Regions from separate parts of the Oceanobacillus locisalsi genome, predicted to be linked through region 1. Evidence: a T-box and tRNA genes for the amino acid it is inferred to sense, from the RefSeq annotation. Region 1 holds a T-box; the other holds one or more tRNA genes.

Region 1 (8,581 bases):
AATTGAAGAAGAGAAGGTGAAGTGTAAGCCTGCCGCTGCGGCGGACCGTTGTACGTCGGAAAGCGGAGGGCTTGGCCGGAGTGGGAGCTATACACCATACCCTGCTCAAAAATTGAAGGTCGCTTTAACGAAAAGCAAGTGTGATAATAGGGAGTCTGTTTAACCTGAAACAGCAAGGTTTATATACTTATTCTTTAGTGGTCAAGTTGAGTTAATGCAGAAAAGTTTATTGATATGTATTCCAAGCTGTCTTTTTCTTCTTGGCATATTCCGCTTCTTCCAATCATATAAATGATAACGAATGATTCGCATCTGGACTGTTTGCGAGAGGAGGAATACATTTGTCCGCAGATTCTAATTCATTTATTTTTGAACTGGAAGAATCGCTTTTTTTTGAAAAAGGACAGGAAGTAGAAGAAATCAGAGGCATTTCCATTGAGCCGGAAATTACTATCGAATCATTAGATAACTATATTTCTATTCGCGGCAATATTGAACTTCTAGGAGAATACCAAAAGGTGGATGCAGGAGGTGAAGAAGAAGAAATTTTTGATTTTGATCAGATTCAAGCAAAACGGTATGTGGAAAGTATTCGAGAGGTGAATGGGCTCTATGTATTTACACATAAATTTCCGGTAGATATATCCGTTCCCCCTCAACGAGTTCAAAATATTGAGGACGTCACGGTACAAATTGAGTCCTTTGATTATCATTTATCCGATTCGGACAATTTAAAAATAACTGCCGAGATAGCAATTCAGGGAATTTTGGAAGATGAGGTCTACCGTCCGGAAGAAGAGGAGCCAGAGTCACAAGAAGCTGATACAGAACAAGTGGGAGAAACATTTTCATTTGAAATAGAACATCCGGAAGAAATAGTAACACGTCATGAACAAACAACGTCAACAGAGCAGGAAACGACAGAAGAGGATCTGACATCAGCGGAACAGATAACAACAGAAGAGGAACCGGTATCCGAACAACAGGATGAAAATGATCCGGATCGGTGGAAAATAAAATCACAGCCGCTTTCTGATTATTTTCAATCCCTTTCCGAAGCAACCATTTCCGAGGAAGAAACGGAAGAGGAAAAGCCGGAAGAAGAGAATTTGGAAATGGATGATACGGCAGAGTCGGTGCTGATCGAAGAAGTGGAAGGAATAGAGGAAGAAACAGGGTGGAGCGGGACGGATGAGTCTGAGCTCATTGATTATATAGAAGATGCAGTCTATTCAGACACATCTCGGGAAGAAGAAATCACAGAGGTTGTCACACAGGAAAAAGAAGAAGCACGATCCGAAAGTGATTCCATATTAACAGAGATTTTCCGGGAAGCGGAGGAGAATCATTATAGCAAAATGCGGTTATGTATTGTTCAGGAAAACGATACGATTGATACAATAGCCGAACGTTTTGCCGTCAGCCCGCTGCAATTAATCAAACATAATCAGTTAGACGCTGATTATGAAGTCAATGAAGGACAGCTGCTTTATATTCCATAAAGTAAAATTACCTTCTTACTCACTATATTAAGGCGGGAATTTACAGACTGTTCTCCTTGATAAATAATCATCATAAATAAAAAACACTGCGCAAATAATGGATAAGATTATTTGTGCAGCAGTTTTACATAGGCTTATTTTGACTTATTCGGGGAAAAAAAGACTTCAACTGGAGGTGACACGTGATGAATATATGGAAGAAAGTGCTGGAAGCATATCATATCTATCCTGTCAGTATCGAAAAACAGACCGAACGAGTTGTAAAAGTATTTGATGGTATGCAGGAATATGCATTGAAGCGGAGTTTTTTAACCGAGCAGACAATAGAAGACTGGCAGCATGTCTATCACATTGCCCGTGAAAAAAATGTGACGGAGATTTTACCTGTTTATTTAACCCGGGATAATACATTTTTCCATAAAGAAGAGAACTTTTATTATTATTTAACACCCTGGATTGATTCTCCTGAAATGACGGATTCTGCGTATCATATAGAGCGGACGCTGCAGACACTGGCACAAATCCATAAAAAAACGAGGCAGACCAGCCGTATTAAATCAGAACATCTGAAAGCGTCTTTTCAAGGTTTTTCCAACTTTTGCGAACAGTCTTTGGAACAATTTCAGGTACGTGTCACAGATTATGAAAGCAGAAAATACATGTCTCCGTTTGAACTTTTATATTGCACCCACTATAAAGGGCTATGCCATGCTGTAAGTTTATTGCAGGAAAAGCTGGAACAAATTTATGGGGAGGAAGAAACGGAGATTTTATGGTCTGCAAGTTTATGTCATCAGCGGGTCGATGATACCCATTCCAAAGGCGGTTATTTAATTAATTGGGAAGCGGGTAGTTTGGAGCATCCGGCCCGCGATTTATCCCATTATTTCCGGACATTGACAGGTGCCTATAATCAGCCGGAGAAAACCATACAACAAGCATTTACGGTTTATCAAAAAACCAATCACCTTACTGTAAAGGAAATGCAGCTTATTTCGGTTTATTTATTAAATCCTTCCTCATATTTAAGTGTATTAAAAAATTATACAGAACGCCGTACCAAGAAATCGATGGTAACGCAGGTGAAAGAGCTGCAGCAGCAATTCCGCCGTTTGGAGTTTGCGATGAATTGGGTAGAATTTATTCAAGAAACGTATGAGTCAAAAGAGGAACAGCCGGACTAAATCCACTGCAGGTAAAAGGCAATCACCAGACCAATCAATATAGCAAGTATTAAAATATCCAGTGTAGTGGGTAAAAAAAGTGTGCGGATAAGTTGAAAAATCATAATTGGCGTCACAACTGTTTCCGCAACGAAAATACATTTTCTAGCCCATGGCGGGATCCGATAACGATAAAAACGGGACATTTTCCTCTCCTCCTGTTTATTTGCATGAAGTTAAACTTCTGGAATGTGATATATTATGGTATGTATAAACTTCTAAAAAGTGTGTCAATAATATAGATATACTTTTTTATATGGACTGGACGAACGCCTATTTATCGGTACATGCAAAAGAATGTAGTTGACGTTCTTTAGAGGAACAGATAAAATAAATATTACTAGGAAAACATACGGATACGTTGAAGAGAAGTAGTAAAGAATAAACGCTCTTAAGAGAGGGAAATCACGTGGTGGAAATTTCCCGGGAAGGTTGTTCTTGAAGTCGTCTCGGATGTAGAATCTCTGAAAAGGCAGTAGGAGATTCCGGTTGTCAGCCGATATCCATGACCTTGAGTGTGCTTACTTAAGCTGTAAAGCTTTTTCATAAGCAAACAAAGGTGGTACCACGGAAATATACCTTTTCGTCCTTTATTATAAGGATGAAAAGGTTTTTTTACGTTTTCCGGGAAAGTTTTGTTACATGAACCAAGGAGGTTTTTAACATGTCAGATGAACAAAATCAGCTTCCTCCTAAATACAACCCGCAAGAAGTGGAAGCAGGAAGATATCAATTTTGGTTAGATGGTAAATTTTTTGAAGCGAAAGATGATCCTGAAAAGGAACCGTATTCGATTGTTATTCCGCCGCCAAATGTTACAGGCCGTTTGCATTTAGGGCATGCATGGGATACAACCATGCAGGATACGATTACGCGTATGAAGCGCATGCAGGGCTATGATGTTTTGTGGTTGCCTGGAATGGACCATGCAGGAATTGCCACGCAGGCAAAAGTAGAGGCAAAGTTGAAAGAACAGGGAACGAGCCGTTATGAGCTTGGACGCGAAAAATTCCTAGAAACTGCATGGGAATGGAAAGAAGAATATGCTGACTTCATCCGTTCGCAGTGGGAAAAGCTCGGACTTGGTTTGGATTATTCCCGTGAACGTTTTACGTTAGACGACGGTTTATCGGATGCAGTTCGTGAGGTGTTTGTCCGTCTTTACGAAAAAGGTTTGATCTATCGCGGGGAATATATTATTAACTGGGACCCTTCCACGCAAACAGCACTATCCGATATAGAGGTAATTTACGAGGAAATCCCGGGGAAATTTTATCATATGCGTTATCCTATCAAAGATAGTGAAGAGACTATTGAAATTGCGACAACCCGTCCGGAAACCATGCTCGGGGATACTGCAGTAGCTGTTCATCCCAAAGATGAGCGCTATCAGCATTTGATCGGTAAAACGGTTATCCTGCCGATTGTAGGAAGAGAAATGGAAATAGTTGCCGATGATTATGTAGATATGGAACTTGGTTCTGGTGCAGTAAAAATAACACCTGCCCATGACCCGAATGACTTTGAAATCGGCAACCGTCATGATTTAGAGCGTGTGCTGGTGATGCATGAAGACGGCACGATGAACGAAAATGCCGGCAAGTATCAGGGGTTAGACCGTTTTGAATGCCGGAAGCAGCTGGTTAAAGACCTGCAAGAGCAGGATGTGCTGTTTGAAATCGAAGAACGTCCGCATCAAGTTGGGCATTCGGAGAGAAGCGGCGCCGTTGTTGAACCTTACTTATCCACCCAATGGTTTGTCAAAATGGAGCCACTGGCATCTTCCGCTTTAAGCATGCAGGAATCACCGGAGGAAAAAGTAAATTTTGTTCCGGACCGATTTGAAAAAACATATTTCAACTGGATGGATAATATTCGTGACTGGTGTATTTCCAGACAATTATGGTGGGGGCACCGGATTCCGGCCTGGTATCATAAAGAAACAGGAGAAATCTATGTAGGTAAAGAAGCTCCTGCTGATATAGAAAACTGGGCGCAGGATGAGGATGTATTGGATACATGGTTTTCCTCTGCGTTATGGCCGTTTTCTACGATGGGCTGGCCCAATGAAGAATCTGCGGACCTGAAACGTTATTTTCCTACGAATGTATTAGTAACAGGCTACGATATTATTTTCTTCTGGGTATCCCGGATGATTTTCCAATCGAAAGAATTTATGGATGAACGCCCGTTTGAAGATACGTTGCTGCACGGTTTAATTCGTGATGCAGAAGGAAGAAAAATGAGTAAATCCTTAGGTAACGGGGTAGACCCGATGGATGTCATTGACCAATATGGCGCTGATTCCCTGCGTTATTTCTTAATGACGGGATCCACACCTGGCCAGGACCTGCGTTTTCATTGGGAAAGAATTGAGTCTACCTGGAATTTTGCCAATAAAGTATGGAATGCTTCCCGTTTTTCTCTGATGAATATGGAAGGTTTTACGTATGAGGATATTGATTTAACAGGAGATTTAACCGTTGCAGACAGATGGATTTTATCCCGTTTGAATGAAACGATTGATCACGTAACACGAAATGCGGATAAATATGAATTTGGAGAAGCAGGACGACATCTCTATAACTTTATTTGGGATGAATTTTGTGATTGGTATATTGAAATGGCAAAACTGACGTTATATGGCGAGGATGAGACAAAGAAAAAAACAACACGTTCTGTTTTGGCGCATGTTTTAGATCAGACAATGCGTATGCTGCATCCATTTATGCCGTTTATCACTGAGGAGATCTGGCAGCAGCTTCCGCATGAAGGAGCTTCTATTACCGTCAGTGAATGGCCAGAAGTAAATCCGGCATTTGATGATAAAAAAGCCGTATCGGAAATGCAGCGCTTAGTTGCCATTATCAAATCGGTACGTAACAGCCGTGCAGAGGTGGATACGCCGATGTCGAAGCAGATTGAGATGCTTATTTCTGCTGAAAATGAAGCACTTGTGCAGGAATTAGAGAAGAACCGGGAGTATTTAGAACGTTTCTGTAATCCAAGTTCCCTGCAGATCGCCACAGGCATCGAAGCGCCGGACAAAGCAATGACATCTGTTGTCACCGGAGCGGAAATCTTCTTGCCTTTAGAAGGTTTAATTGATTTTGATAAAGAAATTGCCCGCTTGGAAAATGAACTCGCAAAATGGGATAAAGAAGTGGAAAGAGTGCAGAAGAAACTTTCGAATCAAGGCTTTATCAGCAAAGCACCGGAATCATTGGTGGAGGAGGAAAAGCAGAAAGAAAAAGATTATCTGGATAAACAGGCGAAAGTAAAAGCCCGTTTGGCAGAGTTGAAGCAGTAATTAAAAATAGCTATGCGGATATTTTCGCATAGCTATTTTAGGTTTGACCGCAAGTTTTCTTTTATAAAATGAACATATTTTTCCAAAAGATTAATATTACTAAGCATGCTCAACGTACGTGAGCCAACTGCATCTTCAATTTCATTAAAAATGAATTCTCCGTCATGAGAGAACATGAAATCAATCCCGACCAGTCCGAAATCATAAGCATCTATTATCTTTTGAACCGTTCTTTTTTCAGTTTGATTTAATGTATATAATGATGCCTTCCCTCCCAGGGAGTAATTAGCCCGAAAATCATTTGTGTTTTCACGTAAAACTGCTGCGATGATGTCTTTACCAATCACGAAGACCCGTAAATCCTTGCCTGGCTGTATGTTTTTCGGAGATTGTACTACAAAGGTTTCTGTGGTGTTTTGACAGTACGCTTTCCATTCTTTTAGATGATGAAGCATGACCACCTGACTTCCCCCTTTTCCTGCCGCTGTTTTAACAACAAAAGGGAAATCCAGCGGCGAGGAAGAAGGAGTCAAATTTCCCGGGAAGTAATATGTTTCCGGAACAGGGATGCCTAGCTGCTGGATGGCTAAGTAACCATAGGCTTTGTGGTTAAATGTTTCTGAGATAAGAGGTTTATTAAATACGGCTATCCCCATTTGCTCCAGCTGTTTATTCAAAAGTGGATCGACCGTCCGCACGACAGCGAAATCAGCAGTTATTTCTTTTCCATTTGCATAGATAACCGGTTTATTATGATAAATGCCGATTGAAATTTCTTCTCTGTGTAATAAGACCAGCTCGATAGATTGTTTTTGCGCTTCATCGATAAACCAGTCAATATAACTTTTATTTCGGATAGAATCAGATATTGTATAAATCAGCCAGCCTTTCATCAGGAAAGCTCCTTTTTTATATAGGATATCATGTCATCGGCAACGTTGATTCCGGTACATTCGTATAGATTGCGGATATGTGCATTGGCATTTATTTCACAAACCAGCAGCTCCTCATTTGGGCCATATAATAAATCCACACCGGCAAAATCAGCTCCAATTGCTTTTGCTGCCCTGACAGCCAACTTTTCTGTTTTATCATCAAGCGCAAACGGAAGCATTTTTCCTCCATTTGTTACATTTGCACGGAAATCTTTGTTATTTTGTCGTTCTACAGCAGTTACAGCTTTCTCACCAACAACTTGCACACGGATATCCCGTCCTTTGCTCTCCGCTATATAACGCTGGAATACAAACGGACGTTGTTCCATCATCGGAATAATATTTGTTAATTCTTCGTAGGTGGAAATAAAATGAACCTGTTCTCCAAAGGAACCGAACGCTTCTTTAACAATCAGAGGGATTCCGAGAAACTCCGTGACTTTTTGTATATAAGCAGAAGGGAGGTTTCCTCCATGGTACTTTTTCGGAGCGATGATTGTTTCAGGGAAAGGAATCTGTTGCTGGCTGAGCAATTGATACGTGTAAATTTTATCATCGCTGATTTCAATCGTACGTGATGCATTAAATACACGAACACCGAGCTGCTCCAGTTGTCTTGCTATGTATATATCTTTATCGATAAAAAAAGCAAAATCAGGCAGTTTAACATCATTTGCGATAGATGACACCATGCCATTTTTCGGGCATAATAAAGTTAAAACCGCATCATTTTTTAAACAGATTGTCTGAATATGTTGTTTTTCTGCAGCTTCTGCAATCATATTTGCATAGTCCAGAAATTTATCTGTTGCGATACTTCCATTAATAATAATCCAACCTGTATAATTCAAATTAGAACATCCTTTCTCTTTACGGTGAAATGAGATTTAACGGACATGACAAATCCGATGAAACCAACCAGGAGATGAAGTAGCCGTTTTTCACTTTATTTCCATAAAATGATTCTTTTGTATGTAAGAGGGATTACGGACAATCATACTGTGATAATCAGTATACGACGAATAGATGAAGGAGGAAAGAGAGATGAATACAAACATCCATGATTTTTTTGAAAAACGTCAGCAACTTGGCGTGCAGCCGGGATTAGATCGGGTCGATTCATTATTAGATGCTTTCGATCATCCAGAGAAAAAATTTACATCTATTCATATTGCCGGCACGAATGGAAAAGGATCTACAGGAGCCTTTCTGCAAGCTGCATTAAGAGCAAACCGTTACCGGGTAGGAACATTTACATCCCCGACACTGCATGGACTGACCGGATTTATTCTTCATAACGGAGAACCTGTTTCAGAGAATGTGTTTACAGAATTATTTCATGAAATGGAGCCGGTGATTGAACGCATGGATCAAGAAGGGCATTCACCGAGCCATTTTGAAATTATTACTGCGATGGCATTTTTGTATTTTTCCCGAAACGTGGATATAGCTATTATAGAAGCCGGTATGGGAGGGAGAGAAGATACGACAAATGTCATTAACCCCATTTTATCAATTATTACGACGGTTTCCAAAGATCATACGGCTTTTTTGGGTGACACGATAAAAGAGATTGCTTCGCATAAAGCGGGTATTATTAAGCCAAAGACA
Region 2 (8,581 bases), on a different contig from region 1:
CCCCGGAGGCACAGAAGAATTAATCCGTATCAGCAAATCTTTATAAGGAATCCCAAGATATTCACAAGATTTGGAAACACATTCCACAATCCCTTCCAACTCTTTCGGAGCATGCTGCAATGGACCATGATAAAAAGTACTATCCATTTTCACCGTTCCTGGAACGTACTCAATCTCCGTCTCTACACCGATCAAAGGAAATGGAATAGCAATTGCCGGCTGTCCGTGTACAACCGCATGCTCTCCAATTAAAATGACCTTACTATGAGCTATGCCGATAGCTGTTTTCTCCGATGCTGTTACTTTTTCTGCACTACTCATTTTTTATACTGTTCCACCAATTCTTCAGCTTTTCCCACACGGATTTCTTGTTGTTCTACTAATTGTTTTGCTATCACATCAATCATCTCCCCAGTTGCTCCTCCAGCTATTGCAACAGAACGTGAATGAAGAGCCATATGCCCTTTTTGAATACCATCTGTCGCCAATGCCTTGAGCGCTCCAAGATTTTGGGCAAGACCGACTGCCACAATGACTTGCGCAAGTTCCTCTGCTGATTCAATATGCATAATGGACAAAGAGAAGTCAGCCAACGGATGCACACGGGTCGCGCCTCCGACCGTTCCTACAGACATCGGCAGTTCTATTTCACCAACTAAGTTCCCTTCCTCGTCTTTTGACCATGTGGTCATAGAACCATAATGTCCGTTTCTGGCGGCATAAGCATGCGCTCCAGCCTCTACGGCTCGCCAATCATTGCCTGTCGCTATCACGACAGGATCAATTCCATTCATAATTCCTTTATTATGTGTCACAGCACGATATGGGTCTGAAGCAGCAAATTCATACGCATGAATAACACCGTCTCTTACCTCTTCTCCAGCAAATGTACCTGTCTGTAACAAATGTGGAGGTATCACGCATTTAGCTGTGGCAAGGCTGCGATCTGCATAATTCGATAAAATACGCAGATATACTTTTCCTTTTGTTATTTCTTCCACAATCGGAGCGATAGATTCTACCATCGTGTTAATCATATTTGCTCCCATTGCGTCACAGGTATCTACATAGATATGCATTACCAGCATTTTGCTATATGACGACGCATCCTCTTCATTGAGAATCCGGACATCTAAATCTTTTACACCGCCGCCCCGTCGAACAATGCTTGGGTAAGCATCATCAGCAGCTTTCATTAAAAGTTCTTTTTGATGAAGGATTTGTTGCTCTGCTTCTTGAAAATCCGGACAACCGACAACCTGAATCTGTCCAATCATCCGTCTCTCTTTCGACTCTGTTTGAAACCCGCCAGCCTCTCTGACAATCTTTGCAATATGGCTGGCAGAAGCAACGACGGACGCTTCTTCAATAGCCATCGGCACAACATATTCTTTCCCATTTACTAAAAAGTTTAATCCTAAACCAAAAGGCAGCTGATAGGTGCCAATAACATTTTCAATCATATTATCAGCTTTTCCTACTGTAAGCGCATCTGCATCAGACACATTCTGCGTTTCAGCTTCTGTTAAAGAAAAGGCTTCACGCAATAGTGCCCGTCTTTCTTCTACTGTCATATTATAAAAACCGGGTATCCTTGAAGAGGTCATGCCTAGCTCATCCTTTTTATTTATCATATCTAAAAATATACTTTTTATTACGAAGTACTAAAAGAAACTATTTTGATTATAACACGAATTCCACCGTTTTTTCATTTTGAAGATGTTTATTTCGTTACTAGAACAAATACTTGATGCGATGGTCAAGCCCTGTCTTTTTTCAGTGAAACAAATGAAAGAAACAGCATTCGTTAAAGCTTATCTATAAAACGAAACTTCATTCAGTGGGAGTTTTTGTTTTTCTCCCACTGAATGATTAGTTGAGTGATTCAGGGAGTTAGCGCCCGTTATCTCCCGTCTAAAATACATTTACTCTCTCTTTATTTGGAAGCGGAAATTTTACGGGCGGTTCTCCGTGATAAAGAAAAAAACGAGATAAGCTTATCCCGTTTTTCTGTGTGCTCTATACTTGTCATTCTTGTAATGAGCCATGAAGGATTCGAACCTTCGACCCTCTGATTAAAAGTCAGATGCTCTGCCAACTGAGCTAATGGCTCCCATTATATATCTTGCCGAGAATAAAAAAGGCATAAAAAAAAGGCTGGGCCACCAGGATTCGAACCTGGGGTGCACGGGATCAAAACCCGATGCCTTACCGCTTGGCTATGGCCCAACAAAAATCATGGTGGAGGGGGAGAGATTCGAACTCCCGAACCCTGAGGGAGCGGATTTACAGTCCGCCGCGTTTAGCCACTTCGCTACCCCTCCGTCATATTGTTAACCATATTATAAATAACTATACATAAAAAATGGTGCCGGCCAGAGGACTTGAACCCCCAACCTACTGATTACAAGTCAGTTGCTCTACCAGTTGAGCTAGGCCGGCGTGATGATGGAGGATGCAGGGCTCGAACCTGCGACCCCCTGCTTGTAAGGCAGGTGCTCTCCCAGCTGAGCTAATCCTCCAGAGCATAATATGTATGCATGTAAATGCCGCAAAAAAATGCGTGCTTTATATATTTTTTTATTAAAAATATTGGTGACCCGTACGGGATTCGAACCCGTGTTACCGCCGTGAAAGGGCGGTGTCTTAACCACTTGACCAACGGGCCATGATTGCTACTATGAGGTGTTTTTGAAAATATCTCTCGCAAACTGACGAATTTTATTATATCGAGGAACCAACCGTTTGTAAAGAGGAAAATGAAAAAAACTTTATTTTATTCCCAAAAAGATACACAAGCACCATCAGCCCCTATTTTAAGGCTTTGTTAATGATAGCATTTTATACAAATTTTCATCTTTTCAACTCGTTTCTTCTATATAAAAAGAAAAACAGGTTTTACCTTTATCACCTGGTACTAATCCGTTATAATAGAAAGTAAGTAAAATGTTGAATGGAGGAAAAGTATGACAAAGCTATTAGAAGGTAAAAATATTGTTGTAATGGGTGTCGCAAATGAAAGAAGTATTGCATGGGGGATTACCAAATCGTTACATAATGCCGGGGCTAATCTTATTTTTACAAATCGGCAGGAAAGATCCTATAATAAGTTAGTAAAACTTTTAGAGAAACATGAAATAGAACCAAAAGCGATTATCTCGTGCGATGTTGCATCAGATGAAAGTGTTAAAGAAGCTTTCCAGGAGATAAAAGAAAAAACCGGAGTCATTCATGGCTTGGTTCACTCTGTTGCTTTTGCAAAACGCGAAGATTTACAGGATGAATTTGTCACTACTTCCCGCGACGGCTTCCTGCTGGCTCAAGAAATCAGCGCTTATTCCTTAGTCACAGTAACAAATGCTGCAAAGGAATTGATGACAGAAGGCGGTGCAATTGTGACACAAACTTATATCGGGGCAGAGCAAGTCGTTCCCGGCTATAATGTCATGGGCGTTGCCAAAGCATCTCTGGAAGCAAGCGTACGCTACTTAGCTGAAGATGTAGGTAAACACGGAATCCGTGTGAATGCAGTATCAGCAGGCCCTATCCGTACACTTTCTGCAAAAGGGGTGGCTAACTTCAATGAAAAAGCACAAGTTGTTGAAGAAAAAGCTCCATTGCGCCGTAACATTGATCAAGACGATGTCGGAGATGCTACGTTATTCTTCCTGAGTGATTTAGCACGCGGAATCACTGGAGAAGTATTGCATGTCGATGCCGGTTTCAATATTATTGGTGGTTAACTCGCTTACAGACATTAAAAACTGTCTCTCTTTCAAAGGAGGGACAGTTTTTTATTGGAAAAAGAAAGGATTCATTTGTGTTTAACGTTTTATTATAACGGGAATGAATCATAATGTAGCCTTCGGAAAGGTTAAAAAATAGCTTTTGAAATAAGATGAATTGAAAAATATACAAAGGGGTGGAATAAAATGTATAATTATATACAGCATTATATTAACGGTCAGTGGGTCGATTCCACTGGAAACGAAACAATTGATGTGATTAACCCTGCAACAGAACAAAAAATCGGTGAAATCAGCTCCGGTACAGAAGAAGATCTTGATAAAGCTGTTCAAGCTGCACGAGATGCTTTTCCGGCGTTTTCACAAACAACTCAAGAAGAGCGCGCTGCATTGTTAGACCGCATTGCAGATGAATATGAAAAACGAAAAGATAAATTTATTGAAGTAATTATGGAAGAACTTGGTTCTCCAATTAATTTTACTACCAATGTGCAGTATCAAATGGGATTAAATCATTTCCGTACAGCTGCCAAGCTGGTACGTGATTTTGCATTTACCGAACAACGAGAAAATTCCTTTATCCAAAAAGATGCGATTGGTGTGGCTGGTTTAATCACACCATGGAACTTCCCGACAAATCAAGCATCCACAAAATTGGCAAGTGCGTTTGCAGCAGGAAGCACAGTCGTATTAAAACCATCTACGGAAACACCTTTTGCCGCTGTCTTACTCACCGAAGTATTTGAAGCCGCCGGCGTTCCTAAAGGAGTATTTAATTTGGTGAACGGCACAGGCTCTACCATTGGTAATGGTATCAGCAATCACCCGAATATTGATTTCGTATCCTTTACTGGTTCCGGCGGCGTAGGTACGAAAATTATGGAAAACGGCGCTCAAGATATTAAGAAAGTTTCCTTAGAACTTGGAGGTAAATCGCCAATTGTCGTATTAGATGATGCCGATGTGGATTATGCTGCTAAAACAGCAATTTCCAACATCGCCGGCAATACCGGTCAAGTATGCACTGCCGGAACACGGGCACTCGTTCCAGAATCCATGCATGATGATTTTATTCAAGCGATTAAAAACCATATTTCTGAATATCCTGTCGGTGACCCTAAAGATGAATCTACTTTCACTGGACCGCAAGTATCTGAGGATCAGTGGAAAACAGTTCAAGATTATATCCAAAAAGGCCTCGACAGCGAAGCAACCCTTGTTACGGGCGGAGCAGGTAAACCAGAAGGCTTGGAAACCGGATATTATTCTAAGCTGACTGTATTTACAAATGTAAAACCTGAAGATACGATTGCTCAAGAAGAAATTTTTGGTCCGGTTCTTTCCATTATCACGTATAAAGATTTAGATGAAGCCATCGATATTGCCAATGGCACCATTTACGGATTAGCAGGTTATGTTGTCGGCAATGATCCAGAAGCACTAACCAAAACAGCAAGGAGCCTGCGTTCAGGCAGAATCGTTGTCAATAACGAAAAAGCCGACTTCACTGCGCCATTTGGCGGTTTCGGTCAATCTGGTATTGGACGTGAGTGGGGAGACTACGGAATTGAAGAATTCTTAGAACCAAAAACTATTGTAGGATTACCTTCTTAAAGAGATTAAAACAGCACAAAATAAAAAGATGCAAAAGGATCTTTAAAATCAGCAGCTTTCTTAGCTGCTGATTTTTTTTTGAAAAATATCTTGACATCCATTCTAAAAACCTGTACATTTTAAATCGTAACGATTACGAAATTCAGAAATTATTGCTACTTCGGTTTATTTTTTTATAAAGAAAACCACAATAAAGTGAAACTACATTCGCAATGGATCTTAATTAGAAAGTATTCAAACGCACTATTAAATAACGGAGGTACATATGATGATAAAACGAATGATTATTTTTTCCGGCCTTTTCCTACTCTTTCTTGCCGGTTGTCAATCTGCTGAGGACGGCCAGGACGGGAACCAAGAGCAGCTAGAAATTTCTACAACTATTTTTGCTTTGGAAGATTTTATTTCCAAAATCGGCGGAGATTATGTTGATGTAGAAAGTATCTACCCGCCGAATGCAGATGCACATACTTACGAGCCTAGCTCCCGTGAGATGGTCGATTTAGCTAAAGAAGATTTATTTATTTATTCCGGCGTCGGCATGGAACCTTTCGCCTCTAAAGCAGAAGATATTCTGGAAAGTGAAGAAGTTGAAGTCTCCGCAATTGGCGAAGATATTCCGCTTCGAGGAGAATCAGGCCATGACCATGATGAGGAAGAGCATTACCAAGAGGAAGAAGCAGAAGATAATGGAGATATTATCATTGACGGTATAAATGACCATTATCACAGTGGCGATACAGCGAATTTAGAAGCAGAAGCAGACACGGAAGAAGATATCGCAGAATGGAATTGGTATTACCGGACTGCCGGTTCGGAGGAATGGGAACAGGATGAAGATGCAGACAATGCTTCCTTTGAAACGCAAATCAATGATACTTTAGAAGTTAAACTGGAGCTTGAAGACGCTGACGGGGAAGTCATTGCAGAATCAGGTATTGTAGAATTACTCGTTGATAATCATGACGGCGAAAGCGGTGTTGGTGATCCGCACGTGTTTCTGGACCCCGTCAGAAGCATTCAATTAGCTGAAAATATTACAAACCTTCTCATTGAAGAAATGCCGGAACACGAAGATTACTTCACGGAAAATTTTGAGGAATTACAAGGGCAATTGGAACAAGTGGATCAGGAGTTAGAACAAACCATTGAAGAAGCAGATCATCCGCAAATGATTGTCTCCCATGCTGCCTATGGTTACTGGGAAGACCGTTACGGATTAGAGCAAATAAGTATTCAGGGGCTGTCCTCCTCACAAGAGCCTTCTCAATCAGCCTTAGTAGAAATCGTTGATACTGCTCGCGAATATGACTTGAACTACGTCGTATTTGAAAGAAATATCAGCAGCAGAATCAGTGAAATTATCCAGGAAGAAATCGGTGCAGATAGTGCCGTTCTCAGTAATATGGAGACCATTACCGACGAAGATATAGAAAACGGTGAAGATTACTTCAGCCTGATGGAAAAAAATATCGAGACGTTAGAAACCGTACTAAATGATTAAAAAAAGCTTTCTTCCAGGGAGGATACCTCTGGAAGAAAGCTTTTTTTACCACCTGCATACATGTACACCAAAACAGCACGTAAACTCCCTTTCTAATTTTCAGAAACTGGATAAGCATAAGCAACAAACCGGTCCGGTGCACTACCTACAAAATGAAATGGATAGCAGGTCGTAACAACTAGCACCTCTTCCCCCATTTCCCGGATAACAGAAGTATCGTCCTCCGGCACAATTTCCGTTTCTCTTATTTCATACGTATACTCCCCGTAAGGCATCTGTACAACAAACGTATCTCCTATCTCCAGTTCACCAAAATCACGAAAAACGGTATCACGATGTCCTGATAAAAGAATCTGTTCCTCTTGTCCGGGAAATACCGAATTGGATAAATGGCCGACTCCTTTTTCTAATGAATCCGGATCCGTTCCTTCTACGATAGGCAATGTTTTTTCCAACTTGGGGATTTCCAGTGTAGCGAACGCTTCATCCTGCTCGGTGTCGAATGATTCTACGGCCTGTGCTGTATCCTGGCTGGATGCATTATCTAGTTCAGTTTCACCCTGTTTATCCATTCCTTGCTTTATTCTTTCTTCGGCCTGGATTAAAGACTGCTGTTGCGATTGTTCTTGCCCTATAATTTGATATCCGAAAACACCTAAACAAACAACCCCTATAATTATGAGAAGGATACCAATACGTTTCATGGAAGCCGCCCCCTTCTGCCGCTCATTTTTTCTATTACAATAAAATATGTAAAAGTTTTCTAATATAAAGCATTATCCTATCTTTATATTAACTATACCACAATATATGACTGATTTAAGCATTTTAACAAACTAGCTCAGATTATTCATTAATTGTTTCCATTTATCTGCTACTTTATCCTCTGCGTACTTTGCAGCTGTGTTCACTGCTTCCTGGCGGTACTGAAGCTTTTCTTCATCTGTTTTATTTAAGTAAGCAATAATGTTCTCCGCAAATTTTTCTTTGTCATCAAATGCAACAAGAAAGCCATTTGTCTCTTCCTGAATCATCTCATCAACACCGTAACGAACATGATAGCTTCCAACCGGACAGCCACATGAAAGGCTTTCTAAAACACTCATCGTAAAGCCCTCTCCTTGGCCCGCAAATAAAAATAATTCACTGGTAGCATAGATACTATCCACGTTATCTACATATCCTTTGAACTTCACATTATCCTTTAAATTTAACTGATGAACTAACTTTGTTAAATTCTTCTTTTCCTTCCCGGTTCCATAAATCTCTAATAACACATCTGGAATGCGTTTTTTTACCAAAGACACAATTTCCAATAAATGATCTAAATTTTTTTCAGAAGATAAGCGGCCGACCGAAACTAATTTATTTGTCCGAGGTGCTATTTCATCCAGATTTTCAACTGTCTGGCAAGGATGTGGAATCGTAACTAAATTATTAATACCAAATTGTTCTTCAATATCTCTTTTTTGATTATGTGTTAACACAACAATATTATCAAAGCTGTACGGACTATTCAGAACATCTTTATAATTCTTATTTAACTTCGAACGGAATTTCGTATTTGCAAAATACGTAGAATGGAATACCGAGATTGTTTTTGCATTTAATTGCTTTCTCTCTGTAAAAAGCGGGCTATACCTTTTATTACGGTCAATAATGATAACAGGCTCTTCTTCTCCGATGATTTTTTTCAAAAAATAAAGAATAAGCGCCT

Evidence for each region. The T-box of region 1 lies ahead of ACFQ19_RS05085 (valine--tRNA ligase). A T-box ahead of a tRNA ligase gene usually reads a tRNA of that ligase, here a tRNA-Val.
Region 2: it encodes a tRNA-Val, which carries the amino acid that the T-box ahead of ACFQ19_RS05085 (valine--tRNA ligase) is inferred to sense. The anticodon was not compared.

The regions. Positions count from the first base shown of each region.
Region 1 is NZ_JBHTKK010000003.1:184,080-192,660, reverse strand. It holds gene spoVID (stage VI sporulation protein D) at 342-1,502, shown strand; gene ysxE (spore coat protein YsxE) at 1,688-2,686, shown strand; gene ACFQ19_RS05090 (hypothetical protein) at 2,683-2,871, opposite strand; T-box leader at 3,078-3,319, shown strand; gene ACFQ19_RS05085 (valine--tRNA ligase) at 3,390-6,035, shown strand; gene ACFQ19_RS05080 (ATP-grasp domain-containing protein) at 6,068-6,928, opposite strand; gene ACFQ19_RS05075 (ATP-grasp domain-containing protein) at 6,928-7,821, opposite strand; gene ACFQ19_RS05070 (bifunctional folylpolyglutamate synthase/dihydrofolate synthase) at 8,015-8,581, shown strand, end outside.
Region 2 is NZ_JBHTKK010000017.1:40,881-49,461, reverse strand. It holds gene mvk (mevalonate kinase) at 1-321, opposite strand, end outside; gene ACFQ19_RS13575 (hydroxymethylglutaryl-CoA reductase, degradative) at 318-1,607, opposite strand; tRNA gene ACFQ19_RS13570 (tRNA-Lys) at 2,041-2,113, opposite strand; tRNA gene ACFQ19_RS13565 (tRNA-Gln) at 2,158-2,229, opposite strand; tRNA gene ACFQ19_RS13560 (tRNA-Tyr) at 2,240-2,324, opposite strand; tRNA gene ACFQ19_RS13555 (tRNA-Thr) at 2,367-2,442, opposite strand; tRNA gene ACFQ19_RS13550 (tRNA-Val) at 2,450-2,522, opposite strand; tRNA gene ACFQ19_RS13545 (tRNA-Glu) at 2,594-2,668, opposite strand; gene fabI (enoyl-ACP reductase FabI) at 2,967-3,743, shown strand; gene ACFQ19_RS13535 (aldehyde dehydrogenase family protein) at 3,933-5,360, shown strand; gene ACFQ19_RS13530 (metal ABC transporter solute-binding protein, Zn/Mn family) at 5,629-6,864, shown strand; gene ACFQ19_RS13525 (class D sortase) at 6,957-7,568, opposite strand; gene ACFQ19_RS13520 (glycosyltransferase) at 7,701-8,581, opposite strand, start outside.